Regions from separate parts of the Halomonas saccharevitans genome, predicted to be linked through region 2. Evidence: predicted binding sites of a transcription regulator. Region 2 holds the regulator's gene; the other holds the start of a gene.
What was found. The regulator FNR, encoded in region 2, switches genes on or off when oxygen is low (the NO sensors DNR and NnrR bind a similar motif). The targets are predictions, from matches to a motif close to TTGATNTANATCAA.

Region 1 (6,966 bases), on a different contig from region 2:
GGTCGCAGCGTCATCTACCTGGTGCACCAGCTCGGCGAGGCCGTCGATCCGCCGGGCATCGATCAGCGCCTGACCCTGCGTGAAGGTGCGCTTTGCACGGATGGTCAGGATGTTTCAGGATAGGACCGATCATTTTCCATGAGGTGTGCCATGCGTGACTTCCTCAGGCGCCTGCCCAAGGCCGAACTCCACCTGCACATCGAGGGCTCGCTGGAGCCCGAACTGATGTTCTCCCTGGCCGAGCGCAACGGGATCCGCCTGCCCTATGCCTCGGTGGAGGAGGTTCGCGAGGCCTATGATTTCGCCGATCTGCAGTCCTTCCTCGATCTCTACTACCAGGGAATGAGCGTGCTGCGTACTGCCGAGGACTTCCATGATCTCGCCATGGACTACTTTCGCCGGGCCAGCGCCGAGGGCGTCGTGCACGTGGAGATGCACTTCGATCCCCAGGCGCATCTGGCGCGGGGCATCGAGCTGCCGGTGGTGATGGAGGGGCTCTCCCTGGCGCGCCGTGAGGCCTGGCGCGAGCTCGGCATGTCCAGCGCGATGATCATGGCCTTCCTGCGCGACCGTCCGGCCGAAGAGGCCATGGCGGTGATGGAGAGCGCCGCTCCCTATTGGGAGATGCTCGACGCCGTGGGTCTGGACAGCGCCGAGCAGGGCAATCCGCCGGCGAAGTTTACCGAAGTCTTCCGCTTCGCCCGCGAGCTCGGCATTCCCCGCGTGGCCCATGCCGGGGAGGAGGGACCGCCCGCCTACATCCGCGAGGCGCTGGACCTGCTGGACGTCTGTCGCATCGATCACGGCGTGCGCTGCCTGGAGGACCCCGCGCTGGTGGCCCGGCTGCGCGACGAGCAGGTCGTGCTCACCGTCTGCCCGCTCTCCAACGTGCGCCTGCGGGTGGTCGAGCGCATGGCCGACCACCCCTTGCCGCAGCTGCTCGAGGCGGGCCTGACGCTGACGCTGAACTCCGACGACCCCGCCTACTTCGGCGGCGGCATGTTGCCCAATTTCGAGGCCTGCCACGAGGCCTTCGGCTGGTCGAAGGAGGTCTTCGCGGGGCTCGCCGGCAATGCCCTCGAGGCCGCCTTCATGAGCGACGAGCGCCGCCAGGAGCTGCGGCGGCGGCTGGCCGAGGTGAGCTGACGGCACTACGTCGTCGACACCCTGTATTCGGTACTCTGTCACGACCTGACGTCCCTGCCTGTCGCTAACGCAAAACCCCGGCCTCGCCGGGGTTTTGCGTGTCGGCCCATCGGGATCAGGGCAGGGCGGGCACCTCGATGTCAGGCATCTCGCCGGTCAGGCTGTGCAGGAAGGCGGTGATGTCGTCGATGGTGGCCTGCTCGAAATCTCGGCCGAGCATCTCCTGGCCCATGATGGCCACGGCCTCCTCGAGGGTCTCGGTGGCGCCGTTGTTCATGTACGGATAGGTCACCGCCACGTTGCGCAGGGTCGGGGTGCGGAAGCGATGGCGATCGCTCTCCTCGCCGGTGACGTCGAAGCGCCCCACGTCGGTGGAGCCCGGCACCTGGATGCGGTGGAACTGGCTGTCGGAGAGATTCGCGCCGCGATGGCAGGCGATGCAGCCGCTGTCCACGAAGGCCACCATGCCGGCTTTCTGCTGTTCGCTCAGGGCCTCGAGATCGCCTCGCAGATAGCGGTCGAAGGGCGAGTCCGGCGTGTTGAGCGTGCGCTGGAAGCTGGCCAGGGCCTCGGCGAGATGATCCGCGCTGATCGGCGCGGGGTCGCCCGGGAAGGCCTCGGCGAAGCGACGCTGGTAGAGCTCGAAGCCCTCCAGGCGAGAGAGCGCACCCTCCAGGTCCATGGCCATCTCTACATCGGCCTGGATCGGGCCCAGGGCCTGGCTTTCCAGGTCGGGCTCGCGCCCGTCCCAGAACTGCGACTCCAGGAAACCGGCGTTGAGCACCGTGGGCGTATTGCGCTTGCCGATCTGGCCATCGTGGCCGGTGGCGCGAGGAATGCGGTCGCTCCAGCCCAGCGCCGGATTATGGCAGGTGGCGCAGCTGATCACGCCGCTGGCGGAGATGCGCGGCTCGAAGAACAGCATGTTGCCGAGCCTGACCTTCTCCTTGGTAAGAGAGTTGTCGGCCGGAATGCTCGGCAGGTGAGGCAGCGGCTCGAAGCGATCGCGGTAGTCGGCGAGGCCGTCGTCGGCGAGGGCGGTGCCGACGAGGCCGAGCGTGGAGCCAAGAGCGATGGCGCTGACCAGCAGGCGCTTGCGCATGAGAAATTCCCTTCCGTTGGTGACTCGGGCACGCCAAAAATGGATTGCACTAATGTAGCTAGTAACGCTCGAGTCCCGCGGCGAATCAACCGCCGCCGCGGTCGGATAAAGGGATGATTGACCTGCATCAAGTCAGGCGTCGATCGGGGGCGGCCAAAGGGCGCGTCGCTAAGGCGCGTCGCGGCGATGTGCTCGGCGCCCGCCGCTCCAGGTCTCGGCCACCGTGCGGTCGTCGCCGAGCATCATCAGCGCGAAGAGCGTCTCGGCGAGACTCTGGCTTCTGGCCGTGCGCCTAGCCATCAGCGGGGTCGCGGCGGGGTCGAGCACCACGAGGTCCGCCTCCATGCCCGGGGCGAGCCTGCCGATGTGGTCGTCCAGGGAGAGCGCCCGGGCGTTGCCGAGCGTCAGCCCGTAGAAGCCCTGCCAGGCGGTGAGCGGCTGGCCGCGCAGCTGGCCGACCTGATAGGCGGTCTTGAGGGTGGCCAGGCCCGAGAGGTCGGTGCCGCCGCCGACATCGCTGGCATAGCTGATGGCAAGGCCGGCCTCCCGGGCGGCGAGGCGGTCGAACAGGCCGCTGCCCAGGAACATGTTCGAGCTCGGGCAGAAGGCCAGGTTGGCGCCCCGCGCCGCCAGTCGACCGCGCATCTCCTGGTCGAGATGGATGCCGTGGGCGAAGGTGCTGCGGGGGCCGACGAGCCCCGACTGCTCGTAGACCTCGAGGTAGTCGCGGCTCTCGGGGAAGAGCTCGGCCACCCAGTCGAGCTCGCCGGTGTTCTCGGCGAGGTGCGTCTGTAGCCACAGGCTCGGGTCGGTGCGCAGAAGCCCCCCGGTGGCATCGAGCTGCGCCCGGGTGGAGGTGGGCGCGAAGCGCGGCGTCAGGCTGTAGCCGAGCCGGTCCCGGCCGTGCCAGTCGGCGATCAGCCGCTCGCTGTCGCGGATGCCGCCCCGGGTGTCGTCGCACAGCGCCTCGGGCGCGTGGCGATCCATCAGCACCTTGCCGGCGAGCATGCGCAGGCCGCGCTCGCGACACTCGGTGAAGAAGGCGTCCACCGAGCCGGGGTGGCTCGAGCAGAACACCTGGGCGGTGGTGGTGCCGACCCGCAGCATCTCGTCGAGAAAGGCCCCCGACTGGGCCCGGGCGTGCTCGGCAACGGCGAAGCGACACTCCTCGGGGAAGGTGTAGTCGTTCAGCCAATCGAGCAGCTGGCGGCCCCAGGAGGCCATGATCTCCAGCTGCACGTAGTGCACGTGGCTGTCGATGAAGCCGGGCACGATCAGCTTGCCGCGATGATCGACGACCTCGATGCCCTCGGGCAGGTCGGGGGCCAGCCGCGCCCAGGCGTCCAGCGCGCGGATGCGGCCGTTCTCGATCCACAGGGCGCCATCCTCGATATGGCGCACGCTCCCCGCGGCGGGCGTATCGCCCTCGCCGGGGTCGGTGTCGAAGCTCAGCAGGTCGGCGCGCAGCACGCGCGCGGTATCAGGGGTCATCACATCGAGGCTCATGTCGTCGGGGCTCGTCTCGGGGGTCGTGACAGGGGGCGTGACGGTCGGCGTCAGGCCGTCGCGTTTGGTTCGTCGCGAAGGGTATCGCTCAGGGCGCCGCGCAGTTCGGCCGGGTCGAGGCCGCGCCGGTCGGGGCGCTCCTCGCCGGCCATCAAGGGCAGCAGCTCGGCGATGGCGGCCAGGGCGATGGCGTAGGGCGTCTTGTCGCCGCCCGTGCCGCCGGCCGCCGTGCCGATGGGGCAGCGGACCGTGGCCAGCGCCGCCTCGTCGTGGCCGGCCTCGCCCACCCGGCGACGAAAGCTCGCCCACTTGCTGCGCGAGCCGATCAGCCCCAGCGAGCCCGTGTCGCCGCGGGCGAGCAGGGCGTCCACCAGGGCGCGGTCCTCGGCGTGATCGTGGGTCAGCACCAGGGCGTGGGCGCCGGCTGGCAGGGCGGCCACGGCCGCGGCGGGGTCTGGCGCCTGGCGACACTCGAGCCTCGGCTCGCCGGCGGCCCAGTCGGGGAAGGCGTCCGCGCGGCTATCGTGCCACAGCACCCGCCACGGCAGCGGGGCGGCCAGGCGCACCAGCGCCTGGCCCACGTGGCCGGCGCCGAAGATGGCGAGCGTCGCGGGGCTGCCCGGGAAGACCTCGAGCAGCACGTTGACGAAGCCGCCGCAGCACTGGCCGCTGCGCCCGCCCAGGGAGAAGGCCTCCAGGCTCATGCCGGCCTCGGTTCTGCCATCGCCCCGGCCCTCGGCGCTGCCATCGACGCCCGCCAGGCGCCGACGGGCGGCTTCGATGGTCTGCCACTCGAAGGTGCCGCCGCCCAGGGTGTCATATACCGCCTCGGCGGTGATCACCATGCGCGCGCCGGGCTCCCGGGGGGTCGAGCCGGCGCTGGTGACCTGGGTTGCCAGCACGTGGGGCAGCCCCTCGCGCTGCAGGCGGTGCAGGGCAGCGTGCCAGGGCTCGGGCCGGATATCCGCGGCGCTCATGCGGGCTCCTCCTGGTCCACTGGCCGTGCCTTGTGGCGGGCGCGCAGCGCCTCGGCGGCCATCAGCACCCGCTCCGGGGTGGCCGGGGTGTCGAGGGCCGGGCTGATGCGATAGTCGGCGAGGCTCGCCAGGGCATCGCGCAGCGCCGACCACACCGAGATGGCCAGCATGAAGGGCGGCTCGCCCACGGCCTTGGAGCGGTAGATGCTGGCCTGGGAGTTGGGATGACCCTGCAGCAGGTCGACGTTGAAGGTCGGCGGCAGGTCGCCGAAAGCCGGGATCTTGTAGGTGGCCGGGCCGTCGGTGACCAGTCGGCCGGCGTCGTTCCAGACCAGTTCCTCGCTGGTCAGCCAGCCCATGCCCTGGATGAAGGCGCCCTCGATCTGGCCGATATCGATGGCCGGGTTCAGGGAGTCACCAACGTCGTGGAGGATGTCGGCGCGGCTGACCCGGTACTCGCCGGAGAGGGTATCCACCTCCACCTCGGCCACCGCGGCGCCATAGGCGTAGTAGTAGAAGGGACGGCCGCGGCCGGTGGCGCGGTCGTAGTGGATCAGCGGGGTGGCGTAGAAGCCCTTCTCGGAGAGCGAGACCCGGCCCATGTAGGCCGCCTGGACCAGCTCGCCCCAGGGAATGCGCCGCTCGGCCTCGCCGATGCCGGCCACCAAGTGACCGTCTTCCAGGCGCATGGCCTCGCGGTCGAGCCCGCCGGCGTCGCGATCGAAGTGGGTGGCGGCGAAGTCGAACAGCCGCTCGCGCAGCTTGGCGGCGGCGTCCCGGGCGGCCTGGCCGTTCAGGTCGGCGCCGCTGGAGGCGGCGGTGGGCGAGGTGTTGGGCACCTTGTCGGTGCGGGTGGCGCTGATGCGCACCCGCTCCAGATCGAGCCCTAGCTCCCGGGCCACCACCTGGCAGACCTTGGTGTGCAGGCCCTGGCCCATCTCGGTGCCGCCGTGATTGATCATCACGCTGCCGTCGGTATAGACGAGCAGCAGCGCCCCGGCCTGGTTCAAGTGCTGAACGGTGAAGGAGATGCCGAACTTCACCGGCGTCAGCGCCAGGCCCTTCTTGATGATCGGGCTTTGGGCATTGAACGCCGTGATCTCGCGGCGGCGCGCCCAGTAGTCGCTGCTTTCCTCGAGCTGGCCGATCAGGTCGTGGAGCAGGGCGAGCTGCTCGACGCGCTGGCCATAGTGGGTGATATCGCGGGTAACGTCGCGTGGCGTGGCGTCCGGGTCGGTGGCGCGATAGAGGTTGCGCTGGCGGATGGTCAGCGGGTCCTCGCCGAGGTGACGGGCGATGTCGTCCATGGCCTGCTCGATGATCATCATGCCCTGGGGGCCGCCGAAGCCGCGAAAGGCGGTGTTGGAAGCCGTGTGGGTCCGAGCGCGCTGCCCGGTGACCCGGGCGGCGCCCAGGGAGTAGGCGTTGTCGGCGTGGAACATGGCGCGATCGACGATGGCGTCGGACAGGTCCGGCGAGTAGCCGCAGTCGCCGATCACCGTGATCTCGCCGCCGGCCAGCACGCCCCGGTCGTCGAAGCCGAGCCGATAGCGGTTGTGGAAGGGATGGCGCTTGCCGGTTGCGCGGGTGTCCTCGGCGCGGGGCAGGCGCAGCTTGGCGGCCCGGCCGGTGCGACGGGCGAGCAGGGCGGCGATGCAGGCCCAGGGCGAGGCCTGGGTCTCCTTGCCGCCGAAGCCGCCGCCCATGCGCCGCATCTCCATGGTCACCGCGTGGAAGGGGATGCCGAGCACCTCGGCGACTAGCTTCTGGGTCTCGCTGGGGTGCTGGTTGGAGGTGTAGACCATCACCCCCTCGTCCTCGGTGGGTTGCGCGAGACACGCCTGGCCCTCCAGGTAGAAGTGCTCCTGGCCACCGACGAACTGCTCGCCCTCCAGCACGTGGGGCGCCGTGCCCAAGGCCTGCTGCCAGTCGCCGCGCTCATGGGTATGGGGCGGGCGCACGAACTCGCCGCGCTCTGCGGCCGCCACCGGATCCAGGCAGGCCGGCTGTTCGTCGATCTCGACCACCGCTGCCTTGACGGCCAGGCGGGCGGCGCGGTGGCTCTCGGCGGCCACGGCGAACAGGCACTGGCCGACGTAGCTGATCTCGTCATCGGCGAACAGCGGGTCGCCGGGGAACACCGGGCCGACGTCGGTATGGCCGGGCACGTCGGCCAGCGCGATCACGTCCACTACCCCGGGCGCGGCGCGGACCTTCTCGAGGTCGAGGCGAGTC
Region 2 (6,966 bases):
AGCGCGCGCGCGTGCCCTGGCGGCCGCCCTGGAGGCCCAGTCCGAGCACCCCATCGCCCGCGCCTTCCGCCCCTTCCGCGAGGCCGACATCAGCGCCGACGAGGTGCTCAGCCGCCCCGGCCGGGGCCTGGAGGGCCACATCGACGGGCGCCGTTGGCGCCTCGGCACCCCCGCCTTCGCCGCGCCCGAGGCAACGCCCGAGGCCCCCGGTGAGGGCCAGTGGCTGCTGCTGGCCGAGGACGGCACACCACGCGCCTGGTTCGCCCTCCACGACCAGCTTCGCGAAGATGCTCGAGAGACCGTCGAGGCCCTGAAGGCGCGCGGCCTCGCGGTGGAGCTGCTCTCCGGCGATACCGAATCGGCGGTGGCGGCCATGGCCGGACGCCTGGGTATCGCGACCTGGCAGGCGGCGGCCTCCCCGGAAGACAAGCTGGCACGCATCCAGGCACTGCAGGCCGACGGTGAGCGGGTGGCCATGGTGGGCGACGGCATCAACGACGTGCCGGTGTTGGCCGGGGCCGACGTGGCCATCGCCATGAACGGCGCCACCGACCTCGCCCGCACCCGCGCCGACGCCGTCTTGCTGGGCCCTCGGCTGGGGCGTATCGTCGAGGCCATCGCGACCAGCCGTGCCACCCGGCGGATCATCCGCCAGAACCTGGCCTGGTCGCTGATCTACAACGTCTCGGCGCTGCCCCTGGCGGCAATGGGCTTCGTGCCCCCCTGGCTCGCCGCCATCGGCATGTCGGCGAGCTCGCTGGTCGTCGTCGGCAACGCCCTGCGCCTGACCCGCACCGGGCCTGAACGGCCCACCGGCACCGACTCCCCCAGGCTGGTAAACGCATGAGCATTCTCTACCTGTTGATCCCCCTCTCGCTGATCCTGCTGGGACTGGCGGTCTGGGCCTTCTTCTGGGCCGTCAAGCACGACCAGTTCGAGGACCTCGAGGGTCCCGCCTACCGCATCCTCTTCGACGAGGACGAAAACGACCGCCCGCGCGCCCCATCGGACGGCGATGCCGGCGCCGACGCGCCCCGGGACGAGGATCGCCGCAACTGATGGACCCCACCGGACTCGACCTTCCCCCGCTGGCGGCGGCCTTCGTCTTCGGCCTGCTCGGCGGCGCCCACTGCATCGGCATGTGCGGCGGCATCATGAGCGCCCTGACCTTCGCCGTGCCGCCCAGCATGAGAAGCCCGGCCCGACTCTCGGGGCTGCTGCTCGGCTACAATCTAGGGCGCATCACGAGCTACATGATGGCCGGCGCCCTGGTGGCGGGGCTCGGTACGCTGATCGCCCTGAGTCCCCAGGCACGCCTGGTGCTGCAGGGCCTGGCCGCGGTAATGCTGATCCTGATGGCGCTTTACATCGCCGACTGGTGGAAGGGGCTACTCAAGGTCGAAGCGGTCGGCAGGCGCCTGTGGCGCCACCTCGAGCCCGTGGGGCGGCGGCTGATGCCGGTGGTCCGGGTGCCCCAGGCGTTCGCCCTGGGCGCCGTCTGGGGCTGGCTGCCGTGCGGCCTGGTCTACTCGATGCTCGCCTGGAGCCTGGCCATCGCCGATCCCTGGCGGGGCGCGACCCTGATGGGCGCCTTCGGCCTCGGCACCCTGCCGGCCCTGCTGGCCACCGGCCTCGCCGCGCGCCAGCTCGGCGCCCTGATTCGCCATCCGGCCACCCGCACGCTGTCCGCGCTGTCGATCATCGCCTTCGCCCTCTGGCAGCTGTGGACGCTGCTGCCCGGGGCGACGATGCACTGACGACTCCGCCGATCGCGGCTTCGCTTGACGCAGCTCAACGCGGCAAAACTGGCGCCTCGCTAGCATAAAGGCATGTTTCCCTCCGGAGGGCCGACCATGCCCCCTCGCGCGTCAACCGCACCCGCTAGCGACGCCCCCTTCGCGGCGGCTTCGCCGGCTCCCGCCTATGGCTTCTACCCCACGCCCCAGGCGATGGGCGACGGCATTGGCGCCGAGGACTACCGCCAGGCACTCGAGCACAGCAACGCCGCGGCGCGTCCGCTGTCGCTCTACGTGCATCTGCCCTTCTGCCAGCAGGCCTGCTACCACTGCACCCGTCGGCCGGTCACCACCTCGGACACCCGACTGACCGAGGCCTATCTCACTCGACTCGACCGCGAGATGGTGCTGACCAGTCGCCATCTGGACGCTCGCCGGGAGGTCCGCTCCCTGCAGTGGGGCGGCGGTACGCCGACCTTCCTGACCCTGAACCAGATGGGCGACCTGATCGATCGGCTGGATGCCCGCTTCCGGCTGGCCGGCGATCGCGACCGGGAGTACCTCATCGAGATCGACCCCCGGGAGGCCGACGTCTTCACCCTGCGTCATCTCGAGGCCCTGGGCTTCAACCGACTGAGCCTCGAGGTGCTCGACCTGGATCCCGAGGTCCAGCGGGCGATCAATCGCCAGCAGGGCCGCGGCCTGACCGAACAGCTGCTCGACGAGGCGGACCGGCTGGGCTTCAACTCCGTGAACCTGAACCTGATTCTCGGCCTGCCCCGCCAGACCCTTGGCGGCTTCGTCGCCACGCTCGATCAGGTCATCGCCATGGCACCGTCGCGGCTGTCGCTGTTTCAGTACCAGCACCACCCCGAGCGCTTTCCCCACCAGCGCCAGATCCGCCCCGAGGACCTGCCCGCCCCGCTGGAGGTCCAGGGAATGCTGCAGGCGGCCATCGAGCGGCTCGCCGCCGCGGGCTACGTGCATCTCGGCCACGACCGCTTCGTGCGCGGCGACGACCGCCTGGCCAGGGCCCTCGTGACCGGGCGAGACCGCCACGACCTGGTGGGCCTGGGCGTCACGGCCGTCTCCCGCCTGGAGGACCTGCACGTTCGCAACCCGCAGAAGCTTGAGGACTACGAGGCCGCCCTCGAGCGGGGGGAGCTGCCCACCGCCGTCGGCCATCGGCTGAGCCTGGACGATCGGCTGCGAAGCGCTGCCATCGAGAGGCTGATGTGCGATCTCCATCTCGACCTGGCGGAGCTCGGCGCGGCCTTCGGCCTGGACGCCGAGGCCCATCTCGCCGGACCGCTGGCGCGCCTGGCCCGCGCCGAGTCGCAGGGCCTGATCGCGTGCCGGGGCGCACAGTGGCGCGTGACGCCCACCGGTCGCCTGCTGATCCGTCAGCTGGCGGCGGCCTTCGACGCCTACCCCGCCGCGTCCTGAATGCCAGGCCCTGAATGCCACGCCCCGAATGCCAAGTTCAGCGACGAGGTGTTAAGCGGTGCTTTGCCGGTGGGCGACTATCCCCCATAATGAGCACTGAGCCATCATCCATGGAGGAGAGCATGCCCGACCCCGCAACCGGCAGGCGCCGCGCACTGCTGAACGAGACTCGCTGCCAGACCTGCAGCCTGAGCTCGCTCTGCCTGCCGCTGGCGCTCGAAGTGCAGGACATGGATCAGTTTGAGGCCATCATCCGCCGCCGACCGCCGTTGAAGAAGGGCGAGGCACTGTTCCGCCAGGGCACTCACTTCACCAGCGTCTTCGCGGTGCGCTCGGGCAGCCTCAAGCAGGTGACCACCGAGGGCAGCGGCGAGGACCAGCTGACCAACTTCTACCTGCCCAGCGAACTGGTGGGCCTCGACGGCATCGACGAGGAGCGCTATCCAGGCACGGTGGTGGCCCTTGAGACCACCACGGTCTGCGAGATCCCCTTCGATCGCCTCGACGCCCTCTCCGAATCCCTGCCGGAGCTGCGCGGCCAGCTCTACCGCAGCATGAGCAAGGAGATGCGTGACGATCGCCGCATGATGCGCCTGCTGTCGCGCAAGACCGCCGACCAGCGCCTGGCGACCTTCTTCACCAGCCTCTCCGACCGCTTCCGGCGGCGTGGCTACTCGCCCTACAGCTTCCGGCTGTCCATGTCGCGGGCCGACATCGGCAACTACCTGGGGCTCGCGGTGGAGACCGTCAGCCGCATCCTGAGTCGCTTCCAGTCCCAGGGCCTGGTGGCCGTGTCCGGCCGCGAAGTGAACATCCTCGACCTGGAATCGCTGATCGAGGTGGCCGAACAGGAAGGCTGCCGCTAGCAGCGCCAAGCAGCAGGTTGACCAAGCCGCTACGAATCAGTCACTAACAAGGAACCCCATCGGAGCTCGTCTCCGATGGGGTTCCTTGTTTTAAGACTGCCGCCCTTCAGTGAGCCGCTCGGCGCTATCAGATTGGCCGCTCAGAGCTCGTTGTGCAGCGCGATGCGGTCGGCATTGAGGCGCGCCTGCTTCTCCTCGAGGCCCGCGAAATCGAAGAGCTCGCGGTCGGCCAGCTGGGAGGGCGCCACGTTGGTGACCGCCTTGAACATGCTCTCGAGCCGCCCCGGATGCGACGCCTCCCACTCGGCCAGCATCTCCTTGACCACCTGGCGCTGCAGGTTCGGCTGGGAGCCGCAGAGGTTGCAGGGAATGATCGGGAATTCCATGCGCCGGGCGAACTCGGCGATGTCGGCCTCCCGGCAGTAGGCGAGCGGACGAATGACCATGTTGCGGCCGTCGTCGGAGAGCAGCTTGGGCGGCATCGCCTTGAGGCTGCCGCCGAAGAACATGTTGAGAAACAGCGTCTCGAGGATATCCTCGCGATGGTGGCCCAGCGCCACCTTGGTGGCACCGATCTCCTCGGCGAAGCCGTAAAGCGAGCCGCGCCGCAGCCGCGAGCAGAGCGCGCAGGTGGTCTTGCCCTCGGGCGTTTTCTCCTTGACCACCGAGTAGGTATCGCGCTCGAGGATGTGGTACTCGACGTCGAGCCTGTCCAGGTACTCGGGAAGCACGTGCTCGGGGAAGCCGGGCTGCTTCTGGTCCAGGTTGACCGCCACCAGGGAGAAGTTCACCGGCGCGTTGCGCTGCAGGTTGCGCAGGATCTCCAGCAGGGTGTAGCTGTCCTTGCCGCCGGAGAGGCAGACCATCACCCGGTCTCCCTCATGAATCATCCCGTAATCGATGATGGCGTTGCCCACCTGGCGACGCAGCCGCTTCTGCAGCTTGTTGAAGGCGCGCTTTTCCGAGGCGTCGAGCTCGTAGGGAGGCGTCGCGGGGTCGGCGACGGGCCGCGGGGCGGTGTCGCGGGGATCGAACATCAGGGCGTCTGGCATGGTATCGGCGCTGCCTGGGCGGCTGGAAAATGGCGGGCGCTATCCTACCATTCTCGCCGCCGACAGGCGACGCGGGGCCGCCCGTATCGAAGCGATCAATAGACACGCGGCGATCAGCAGAAACGTTCAATCTCGGGCGGGCTGCGGGTCAGGCGCAGGTGGATCAGCGCCGTGGTCACGGCGTCACCGAGCGCCGTGTGCCGCCCCATCACCGGCACCCCCAGGCGCTCGGCCACCTGCTCGAAGCGCGGCCGGGTAACGAGTTCGGGATGGCTGCGACGCAGCCGGCGATAGTAGGCCTGAGCCACGTCGATGCAGGCGTTGGGCAGGTCGAACCCGAAGCGCGGCCGAAGGTAGCGGTTGAGCAGCGTCAGGTCGTCGTCCAGGCGCCAGCCGATCAGCGGGCGATTGCCGACAAAGTCCAGGAACTGTGCCAGCGCCTCGTCGATGCCGGCCCCCTCCGCCAGGTCGATGCCGCGCAGGCCGTGCCGGCGGATCGAATCGCCACCGAGGCTGGAGGGACACGCCAGCCGCAGGTCGAGGGAGTCGCTGGTCAGGACGCGATCCCCGCACAGGCGCACCGCCGCCAGCGACAAAAGCTCGGCCCGACGCGGGTCGGGGCCGGTGGTCACGCAGTCGATGGCGACCAGCTCCTCGCCGGTATAGGGCGCGAAGAGCCAGCCGTGATCGCCGTCGATCTGACGGCGTCGATCCGCGGCGCGGCGCAGGGCCCTTAGCATCAGGCCACCTCCTGTTGTTGAGTGGATCGAGCAGCGTCGAGACGCGTGGTGCGTCAGGAGTACTCGAGGTGGAAACGGTGCGACAGCCGCTGCTTGAATTCCTTGACGATGTGCAGGGCCTCGCGGAGCAGGTCCCGCTCCAGGGAGGAGAGCTCCTGCACCACCACCCGGTCGGGCGCCTCGCCCTTGCCTTCAGGGTCATCGAGGCGCTCGAGCTGCTGGCGAAGCCTCAGCTCGGTGAACAGCGACAGGGCCTCGCCCAGGTCCTCGGCGAAACGCTCCTCCAGCCGGCCGTCGGCAACCAGCGCGCCCAGCCGCTCCAGGGTGGAGGTCGCGGTGATGCGCCGCTCGAGTGCCAGGGTGCGTACCCCGTGGACGATGGGGAAGATGCCGCCCTTCTTGATGTCCACTCCGTGCTGAGGCTTCTTCAGCGACCCGAACAGCGTCAGCGGCGTGGAGAAACGCAGCGCGGTGCGGGCGAAGTAGGAGAGCAGGATCTCGTCGCGGCTGCAGCGCTCGAAGAGCTCCTCGCGCAGCCGCTCGAGCAGCGAGGCGTTGCCGGCCACCGCATGGGCGTCGAGCATGATCGCCAGGCGCATGAGGCTCTCGCCGTCGCGCTTCGCCGCCCACTGCGCGATGCGCTCGCGCCACTGGCTCTCGGTGCCCACCCACTCGGGGTTGGAGACCATGATGTCGCCGGGGCAGGGCGGGTAGCCCAACTCGATCAGCGTCTCGGTGAGGCGCTGCATCTGCGCCTGGCAGTCGGGCCAGTCGAGTTCGTCGGCCACTATCAGGCCGTTGTCCTGGTCGGTCTTGAGGATCTGTTCGCCACGCCCTTCGCTGCCCATCACGATCAGACAGCTCTCCGAGTGATACTGCTCGTCGATCAGAAATCCCCAGGCCTTGTTCATGATGCGCCCGTTGAGCGCCGCCAACAGCCCCATGGCGAAGCGCAGCTTGACGCCCTGGGCCATCAGCGCCTTGACCAGCTCCGGCGTGCGACGGCTGGCGGCGGACAGCGCCTCGAGGCTGTCCGCCTGCTCCACCTGCAGGCTCACCACGTAGCTGCGGCTGGAGAAGTAGCTGAGCACATCGGTCAGCTCGACCACGCCGCAGGGCCGGTCGC

Region 1: RSO68_RS00905 (cytochrome-c peroxidase) is a predicted target of FNR. The motif match lies at 2,366-2,379, and genes of this name have one in related genera.

Annotation. Positions count from the first base shown of each region.
Region 1 is NZ_JAVXUR010000001.1:197,371-204,336, forward strand. It holds gene cydC (thiol reductant ABC exporter subunit CydC) at 1-123, shown strand, start outside; gene RSO68_RS00900 (adenosine deaminase) at 151-1,146, shown strand; gene RSO68_RS00905 (cytochrome-c peroxidase) at 1,262-2,248, opposite strand; gene guaD (guanine deaminase) at 2,417-3,754, opposite strand; gene xdhC (xanthine dehydrogenase accessory protein XdhC) at 3,805-4,731, opposite strand; gene xdhB (xanthine dehydrogenase molybdopterin binding subunit) at 4,728-6,966, opposite strand, start outside.
Region 2 is NZ_JAVXUR010000004.1:321,710-328,675, reverse strand. It holds gene RSO68_RS11960 (heavy metal translocating P-type ATPase) at 1-847, shown strand, start outside; gene ccoS (cbb3-type cytochrome oxidase assembly protein CcoS) at 844-1,059, shown strand; gene RSO68_RS11950 (sulfite exporter TauE/SafE family protein) at 1,059-1,757, shown strand; gene hemN (oxygen-independent coproporphyrinogen III oxidase) at 1,854-3,182, shown strand; gene fnr (fumarate/nitrate reduction transcriptional regulator Fnr) at 3,305-4,048, shown strand; gene ttcA (tRNA 2-thiocytidine(32) synthetase TtcA) at 4,189-5,100, opposite strand; gene RSO68_RS11930 (3'-5' exonuclease) at 5,214-5,840, opposite strand; gene RSO68_RS11925 (DUF294 nucleotidyltransferase-like domain-containing protein) at 5,894-6,966, opposite strand, start outside.